Regions from separate parts of the Mojavia sp. genome, predicted to be linked through region 4. Evidence: predicted binding sites of a transcription regulator. Region 4 holds the regulator's gene; each other region holds the start of a gene.
What was found. Region 4 encodes NtcA, which controls nitrogen genes in cyanobacteria. Its sites were predicted from a motif close to TNTGTANNNNNNNNTACANA; they were not measured.
Positions count from the first base shown of each region.

Region 1: the regulator NtcA is predicted to act here: its motif matches at 878-897, upstream of glnA (type I glutamate--ammonia ligase).
Region 2: the regulator NtcA is predicted to act here: its motif matches at 974-993, upstream of rpe (ribulose-phosphate 3-epimerase).
Region 3: the regulator NtcA is predicted to act here: its motif matches at 983-1,002, upstream of AC5JL8_RS22730 (Glu/Leu/Phe/Val family dehydrogenase).

Region 1 is NZ_JCACKA010000089.1:23,387-25,595, forward strand. Features, by position in the region: gene glnA (type I glutamate--ammonia ligase) at 1-755, opposite strand, end outside; gene apcB (allophycocyanin subunit beta) at 1,114-1,623, shown strand; gene AC5JL8_RS26065 (hypothetical protein) at 2,104-2,209, opposite strand, start outside.
Region 2 is NZ_JCACKA010000115.1:75,222-77,430, forward strand. Features, by position in the region: gene AC5JL8_RS30805 (S8 family serine peptidase) at 1-882, opposite strand, end outside; gene rpe (ribulose-phosphate 3-epimerase) at 1,020-1,727, shown strand; gene hpsJ-A (HpsJ-like protein, cyanoexosortase A-associated) at 1,817-2,209, opposite strand, start outside.
Region 3 is NZ_JCACKA010000078.1:42,640-44,848, reverse strand. Features, by position in the region: gene AC5JL8_RS22735 (carotenoid oxygenase family protein) at 1-901, shown strand, start outside; gene AC5JL8_RS22730 (Glu/Leu/Phe/Val family dehydrogenase) at 1,088-2,209, shown strand, end outside.
Region 4 is NZ_JCACKA010000036.1:17,549-19,757, forward strand. Features, by position in the region: gene AC5JL8_RS06405 (DUF3084 domain-containing protein) at 1-317, opposite strand, end outside; gene ntcA (global nitrogen regulator NtcA) at 486-1,157, opposite strand; gene fabI (enoyl-ACP reductase FabI) at 1,536-2,209, shown strand, end outside.

The DNA of each region.
Region 1 (2,209 bases), on a different contig from region 4:
TTGCTGTATTTCTTGGCAACGTTCTTGATGACATATTTGTAAGTCATCAACCAGTCAGCAGCTTCGATTAGCTTACCAAAGCGGAAACCTAGTTCACACTGACCACCAGTGGCAACTTCGTGGTGTTGTTTTTCAATGGGTACGCCGCAAGCCGCCATTGTCAGCAGCATTTCTGTACGCATATCTTGGAAGGTATCCGTTGGTGCAACTGGGAAGTAACCTTCTTTAAAGCGTGGCTTGTAAGCTAGGTTGGGGCCTTCATCTTTACCAGAATTCCAACGACCTTCTACAGAGTCTACGTAGTAGTAGCCTGCGTTGGCGGTTTGGTCAAAGCGCGCATCATCGAAGATGAAAAACTCGGCTTCTGGGCCAAAAAATGCTGTGTCACCAAGACCAGTAGAAACTAAGTAATCTACGGCTTTTTGGGCAATCACGCGAGGACAACGGCTATACCACTCGCCTGTGCGGGGTTCTTTAATGCTACAAATTATACTTAGCGTTGGCTCTTTCATGAACGGGTCGATCCAGGCAGTGTTTGGATCAAGCACCATTGTCATGTCTGATTCTTCGATGCCTTTCCAACCCCGAATACTGGAACCGTCGAAAGGTACGCCCTCAGTGAATGAACTTTCATCGATTTGGTTGTAGTACATGGTGAGATGTTGCCATGTCCCTGGTGTATCGATGAATTTCAGATCAATCATCTGAATTTTTTGGTCTTGAATCAGTTTCAAGACTTCTTGTGGGGTTGTCATTGTTACTCCTTCTCTGCCAATTAAATAAACTCAAACTAGAATCTTCAACGCCTGCTGACCCTGCTGAGCTGAACCCAATTGTGACACACCTGGAATATCCTAAGGATAGGAGATTAGAGAAATTTGTAGTTTTTGTTACAGATCGTCTGGTTTACAGCTTATATTAACCTTTCCCTAACATCTGTACAAAACTCGAACATATCATCTCAGAGGGGGCAACTTTGGCATAGAATCCTTAAGTAGCGGATAGATTGTTTTGTGCCGAATCTATATTGTAATTGGCACAAAAAATTACTGGTGCATGAAAGCAGCCAAATTAATATCAAACCATAGATAGTAATGATTGGGAGAAAAAGGAATGCGCGATGCAGTAACAAGCTTAATTAAGAATTATGACGTAGCTGGACGGTATTTTGATCGCAATGCGATCGATAGCCTTAAATCATACTTTGAAAGTGGTACATCACGAGTACAAGCAGCAGGAGCAATCAATTCTAATGCAGCTGCAATTGTCAAGCAGGCTGGTTCCAAATTATTTGAAGAACAGCCAGAGTTGATTCGCCCAGGCGGAAATGCTTACACGACTCGTCGTTATGCAGCTTGTCTGCGGGATATGGATTACTACTTGCGCTATGCTACCTATGCGCTGGTTGCTGGCAACACCAATGTGTTAGATGAGCGGGTACTACAAGGGCTGCGGGAAACTTACAATTCTTTAGGCGTGCCTATTGGCCCCACGGTTCGCGGAGTTCAAATTATGAAGGATATTGTCAAAGAACAAGTTGCAGCCGCAGGTGTGGCTAATGCTGCCTTTGTGGATGAACCGTTTGACCATATCACTCGTGAGTTAAGTGAAACCGATATTTAGACATTAGGGGCAGGCAAGATTTCTACCCCTATAAAAATATCAAAAGCGCGCCCTCCTTTGGGCACGCTTCGCTAATGCACTTGAAATGTTTTGCCAAGAATTATTGTCTAACGACAAGTCTTTTTTCTACAAAGACGCGATCGCCTACAGCACTGGTGTTTGCGTTGCGTCTCCGACAGTAGAAGCCAATCGTAAATAGGTACTTTAGTAGAGCTTCTAATTTTGCCGAATTATACCGCTTCTCGATTATATGTAATACACTTTGAAGAAAAAATTTAAATATTTATAGTATTCTAAAATAAGTCTGCATTTGTCAAGAAGTAATTATGCTTAAAAACTTTGCAGAAAGTAAAATAATCTGATATATCACTTTTTTGTGTAAGGGTCAATAAGTGTTAGATTATGTTACAAAAATCTGCCAAAATTGTTACTGTCATAACAAATTTATGGTAGTTTTAAGCAAGATTACTTATTTATAAATTAGTGATATTCGATTATTGATGGCTCTTCAGGAATGAATCTGGAAGTATAATTCGACTTTTTACCTAAAGCTTTCAAAGAGGCGATCGCAATAGGAGTTTTTAGC
Region 2 (2,209 bases), on a different contig from region 4:
TGTACCTGTAACGTGAGGTGCTGCAAAACTAGTGCCTGTAACTTTGTTGAGTTTCCCATCAGGATTGAGCAAAGCAATGTTATTGCCAGGCGCAACTAAACTAATGGTGCCACGCCCATCAATATTAAACTCTTTCCCTACTAGCCGTCTGGTTGCTCCCTGGTTAGCACCTACTAGATTAGAAACGTCAACTTTATTAAAAATCCCCCCACGTCGGGATGAAAAAGCCACGTTCACTCCATTAAAATTATCTGTAGGAATAGGAATACCACCTTTGCCCTGGTTACCGGCGATCGCATACAGGACATTATGAACGCGACTCGACCAGTCAAGACATAGCGTGAGTAAAGCATTGCCATCTAAAATTGCATCCGGGCGTGGATCTCTGTTTAGGGGTTCACCAAAGCTGAAGTTAATGGCACGGACATCACCACCATTTTGCAGCGCCACGTGCTGCGCCGATAAACACTCTTCTGGCTGTCCCATATTTTTAGTTGAACCAACAGCAGAAGAATACAGTCGCGCTTCTGGAGCAACTCCCGGCCAGGCTTTGTCTTTACTGACCATAACGCCAGCAACATTATAGGCGTGGGGATCAACACTGCTGTTTGACTTAGCTGGACCATTGCGTAAGAAGACTCCCGCAAGAGATATAGCAAGGTTTTTCGACACCGCTTTATCCAATCCAAACATTCCCGGACGCCCAATTTCCACTTGACCAATGGCAATCTTGCGACCGCTTAAATTATAAGGAGGTTGGCGTAGCTTCAAAGCATTTATACCGTTGGTGCCAAAAGACGTTTGTAAAGCTGAAGCAAGTACTGGCGCACTCAAACACGAAGCACCCAGCCCCAAAATTATCCAAGTTAGTTTTTTATTCATAATCATTAATCATTAGTCATTAGTCATTTTCCCTCACTCCCCCATATCTCTAGCAAAGGCGGGATCAAATTGATGAGCGATTGCTCAATGTTTTGTTACAATATTTACAGACGAGGACGCTTGAAAACCCACTAGCCATGACCCAAAACCTATCTAAAAAGCCCATTGTGATTGCTCCGTCCATCCTGTCAGCCGATTTTAGCCGTCTGGGTGACGAAGTTCGCGCTGTAGACGCGGCTGGAGCAGATTGGATTCATGTTGATGTAATGGACGGTCGTTTTGTACCTAATATTACGATAGGCCCTCTGGTTGTGGAGGCGATTCGTCCGGTGACGTCAAAGCCATTGGATGTCCACTTGATGATTGTGGAGCCAGAAAAGTATGTAGAAGGGTTTGCTAAAGCGGGCGCTGATATTATTTCAGTTCATGCTGAACACAATGCTTCGCCACACCTGCACCGCACTCTCGGACAAATCAAAGAACTCGGTAAAAAAGCAGGAGTCGTACTTAATCCTTCAACACCTTTGGAATTAATTGAGTACGTACTGGAGCTTTGCGATTTAGTGCTGATTATGAGCGTCAACCCTGGCTTTGGCGGTCAAAGCTTTATTCCAGGTGTATTACCTAAAATCCGCAAGCTGCGTCAGATGTGTGACGAACGCGGTCTTGACCCTTGGATTGAAGTAGATGGGGGACTAAAAGCCAATAATACTTGGCAAGTTTTGGAAGCAGGTGCTAATGCGATCGTAGCTGGTTCAGCTGTCTTTAACGCTCCAGATTACGCTGAGGCGATTACAGCTATTCGTAACAGCAAGCGTCCTGCTCCAGAATTGGCAAAGGTCTAGTCAGCCGATTTTGAATTAGTATCAAACCAAAAATAGAATTAGGGTGGGCAATTCACCCACCCTAATTTTTTACCGAATATATTCTTTTATCATCTACTGATTCTTGCCCATTTAGTTATCTTCCAAAAACTAAAAAATAAAGCCGCAGAAACCAAAGCTCCCAAATTCCATTTAACCGAACTTTTGATCAAGGTCAGGCGCTGAGAAGACTGAGTGGCTTTTGCTTGAGTTTTGATTTGTGCCTTGGCTTTAGATACTTCTGACAAGATTTGAGTTTTTACTTCTTGAGGATTTTTACCATCAAATGAGCGGCCTTGTCTCTTTAAAAAAGTACCTAATTGTTCGGGCGTAGCTTGGTTAAGTTGCTGTTCTACTTGTTCCGCTCGGGATAATTGTTGTTGAGATAAATTATTTACCTGAGCAATACTTTGTTTATTAAGCCGGACAGTATTACCAATTCCCAAAGGAATTAGTACCAAAAA
Region 3 (2,209 bases), on a different contig from region 4:
CAACTTTTCTATTCAACCGGGACTATCTACCAAAATCACGATTTTTGAACTGAACCTAGCAGGTGAAGTTGTCAGAAAGCACGCTCATAGTGTTCCGGGTTTCTGTTTCATCCACGATTTTGTTATTACTCCCAATTACTGCATCTTCTTTCAAAATCCTGTCACTTTTAATCCCATACCTTTGGCCTTGGGAATACGTGCAGCCGGGGAATGTATCAAATTTCAGCCAAATCAACCAACTCGCATTATAGTGATTCCTCGCAACTCCAAGGCTGCAAAAACAGATGTAAAAATTCTGGAGACCCAATCTGGTTTTGTCTTTCACCACATCAATGCTTTTGAAATAGGCAGTGAAATTGTGATTGACTCCATTTGCTATGACTCATTACCAGAAGTCGAACCCGAAAGCGATTTTCGTCAAGTTGATTTTGAAGCAATTGCGCCTGGGCAACTTTGGCGGTTTAATATTAACCTTAACGATGGGACGGTGCAACGAAAGTTAATTGAAAGTCGTTGCTGTGAGTTTCCCAGCATACATCCAGATAATGTGGGACGCCCATATCGTTACTTGTATATCGGTGCTGCTCATGCAGAGACTGGTAATGCTCCCTTGCAAGCACTGCTAAAAATTGATTTAGACTCTGGAGAAAGACAACTTTGGAGTGCAGCACCCCGTGGTTTCATGGGTGAGCCGATTTTTGTTCCCCGCCCTGGTTCCCAAAAGGAAGATGACGGTTGGGTAATTGCTTTGGTTTATGATGCTGTCTATCATCGCTCAGATGTGGTGATTTTGGATGCTAGCGATTTCCGTAAAGGTGTAATTGCTCGTTTGCATCTCAAGCATCATATTCCCTATGGGCTTCATGGAACCTTTACTTCTAAAGTCTTTGTATCAGATTAATTGTTTCAGGGAGCGATCGCTACAAATGAACACAGACACAAAATATCTGTGTTCATTTTTTATGCATAAAATCGAAATAAAATTGTAACAAAAACTACAAATTCTCTAACTTTTTTTCCAAGGAAGGATAAGCTAGGCATAATATATATCCGGTTCGCAAAGATACCGCGATTAGGAGAAAATTATATGGTTGCAACACCTCTGCTACCGCTGGAAGCAGCTACTCCAGCACATATTTGTCCATTTGATCAAGCTTGTAGCTACTTAGAGGCGGCAGCCAAAGAATTAAAATTAGATCAAGGGTTGCTAGAAATCCTCAGTCATCCGCGCAAAGTAGTTACAGTTTCCATTCCTGTGAAACTGGATAATGGTGAAATACGGGTGTTGGCAGGACATCGGGTGCAGCACTCCGATATCTTAGGCCCATACAAAGGAGGAATTCGTTACCATCCAGCCGTTACACTGCGCGAGGTTTCTGCCTTAGCAATGTTAATGACTTGGAAATGTGCATTATTAGGTATTCCCTACGGCGGTGCAAAAGGAGGTATTGCCTTAGATCCCAAACAATACAGCGTTAGGGAACTAGAACGAATTACCCGTCGTTATACCAGCGAGTTGATTAAAGATATCGGCCCGTCTGTAGACATACCTGCACCAGATGTGGGTACTTCTGCCCGTGAAATGGCTTGGATGATGGACACATATTCTGTGAATGTCGGCCATGCTGTACCAGGGGTAGTGACTGGTAAGCCCCTTTCTGTTGGTGGTTCCCGCGGACGGGAAATGGCAACTGGACGCGGTACGATGATTATTGTCCGTGAGGCATTGGCAGATCAAGGAAAAACTCTAGCCGGAGTGCGAGTTGTTATTCAGGGATTTGGCAATGTAGGTGGTGCTGCTGCCGAATTATTACACGAAGCAGGAGCAAAGATTATAGCTGTATCCACCAGTACAGGGGGAATATACTCCGAACAGGGCCTTGATATTGCAGCGCTGAAAGCCTACGCTACTGCCAACCATAAGAGTGTTGTCGGTTTCCCGCAAGCACTACCAATTAGCAACGCAGATTTATTGACCTTGCCCTGCGATGTCTTGATTCCCTCAGCCTTAGAGAACCAAATCACTAAGGAAAATGTGAGTCAGGTGCAAGCCAAGATTATTGCAGAAGCCGCTAACGGCCCGGTGACTCTAGAAGCTAACCAAGCCCTAGAAGCGCGGGGTGTGATTGTGTTACCAGACATCTTGGCCAATGCTGGTGGTGTTGTGGTGAGTTACCTAGAGTGGGTGCAAGGACTTTCCTACCTATTC
Region 4 (2,209 bases):
AGTTCACCCTCTACTTGGCTTTTCTGAGCTTCCGTGGTTTTTAGCTGTTCACGCTTGTTCCTGAGGTCTGTTTGAATATCTTCTAACTCAAAGACTCCCTTGCGTAACCCTTCGTCAGCAGCAAATAAAATTGCTAAAGTTGATGCCGAAATTAAAGTTCCAGTAAAAATCGTTACTAGTACAGCCGTATTTTTAGGGCGTAGCTTAAAGAGTGAGAGGCGCGCCTTGCCAACCCGTGTGCCGATACGATCACCCACGGTGGCAAGCATGCCTCCCAAAATTAAAATTGCTGCGATGAGGATGTACCCGGTGGTCATCTTCAGCTACCGAAATGCTTCCAGATACAGCCTACTACTTTCAACCATTTTTTGTGGGGGACGAGGGATTGGCAATAGCCGAATTTACTCAATTTTTTAGATTTACCTCCATGTTAGTGCCATTTCTAAAAACACAATACGTGTCACCTCTGCTTCCCCCAATTGCTTTTAAGTGAATTGCCTACTTAAAGTAACAGGTTTATGCACAGTAATCTTCTTTTTGTGGATGGAAATCATCTTTTTTTCTCGCAAATCTCCAAGTAACCTGGTGACGGTAACGCGAGTAGAACCGATTGCTTCAGCGATCGCCTGATGAGATAGCTTCAAATCAATTGTGATCCCATCAGCGCAAGGAACCCCAAAATCACGGCAGAGAATTAACAAAAAACTCACTAACCTGGAACCCATATCTCGGTGAGCGAGAGTTTCAATCATCATCTCTGTTTGTAAAATTCGCGAAGACAAACCTCGCAGCATCAACATTGATAATTCTGGATTTTCCTTGAGTGCTTGCTCCACCTGTTCAATTGGAGCTGACAGTAATTCTACAGGCGTAAATGCAACGGCATGGTAAAACCGATCCGACTTGTTTCCCGTTAGCAGCGACAACACACCAAAAACGCTATTTTCCCGCAGCAGTGCTACTGTTATTTCTTCTCCTGCCTCGTACACCCTGGAAAGTTTAACAGCACCTTTCAAAAGAAAATAAACTCGTTCAGCAGGATCGCCAGGAAAAAAGATCGTTTTATTTCGTTCAAACGTTTCCACAACCGGCGGAAAAGCTCCGGTTGCCATTTGACGGAAAACATTTGCTAGGGCTTTATCTTGTGTCACGATCATCTCCCTTCCCCTACCCAATGCCGGAAAAACAAAAACTGATTACCTAAGAATACACCTGAAAAATCAATAAAGCACCGTCAACCTTTCTGTACTTTCCTATACTCAAAATTAATGCTTTATAGTTATTTGTTTATAATGATACATAATTTTTGATATTTTTAGTGATTAATCCTTGAATATGGCTTAAATTAGCTGTATTAAAAAGGTTTTTTAAAGACAAAATCAAGATAAATTGAGAATATATAAAGGATTAATCAGTAATTTTATTGTATTAAACTGTCTTACCAATAATCATTTTTACAAATCCTGTAAAAAACAAAGACAAACTAGCCTCAGATTCTAGTATGCTCCTAATGATTGTTCACATTAACAATTGCTATGCTAAATCTGACTGGAAAAAATGCCCTTGTCACAGGTATTGCAAATAACCGCTCGATCGCCTGGGGGATCGCTCAACAACTACACAAAGCCGGAGCTAACTTAGGTATTACCTACTTGCCAGATGAACGAGGCAAGATGGAGAAAAAAGTTGCTGAATTGGTAGAACCCCTTAACCCCAGCTTATTTCTTCCCTGTGATGTCCAAAACGACGAACAAATTCAATCTACTTTTGAAACAATCCGCAATAAGTGGGAAAAACTAGATATCCTCGTCCACTGTCTGGCCTTTGCCAATAAAGATGATTTAAGTGGTGATTTTAGCCAAACATCACGCGCTGGCTTTAACACGGCGCTACAAATTAGCACATACTCACTGGTGCAATTGAGTGGTGCAGCTAAACCTTTGATGACAGAAGGAGGAAGTATCCTCACCCTCAGCTATTTAGGCAGCGTCAGGGCAATTCCTAACTATAACGTCATGGGTGTTGCTAAGGCAGGATTGGAAGCAAGTGTACGTTACTTAGCTGCTGAAATGGGGCCACAAAATATCCGAGTCAATGCCATCTCCGCCGGGCCAATCCGTACTTTGGCATCAAGCGCGGTAGGAGGAATTTTAGATATGATTCATCATGTCGAGCAAGTTGCGCCCCTGCGACGCACAGTAACTCAATT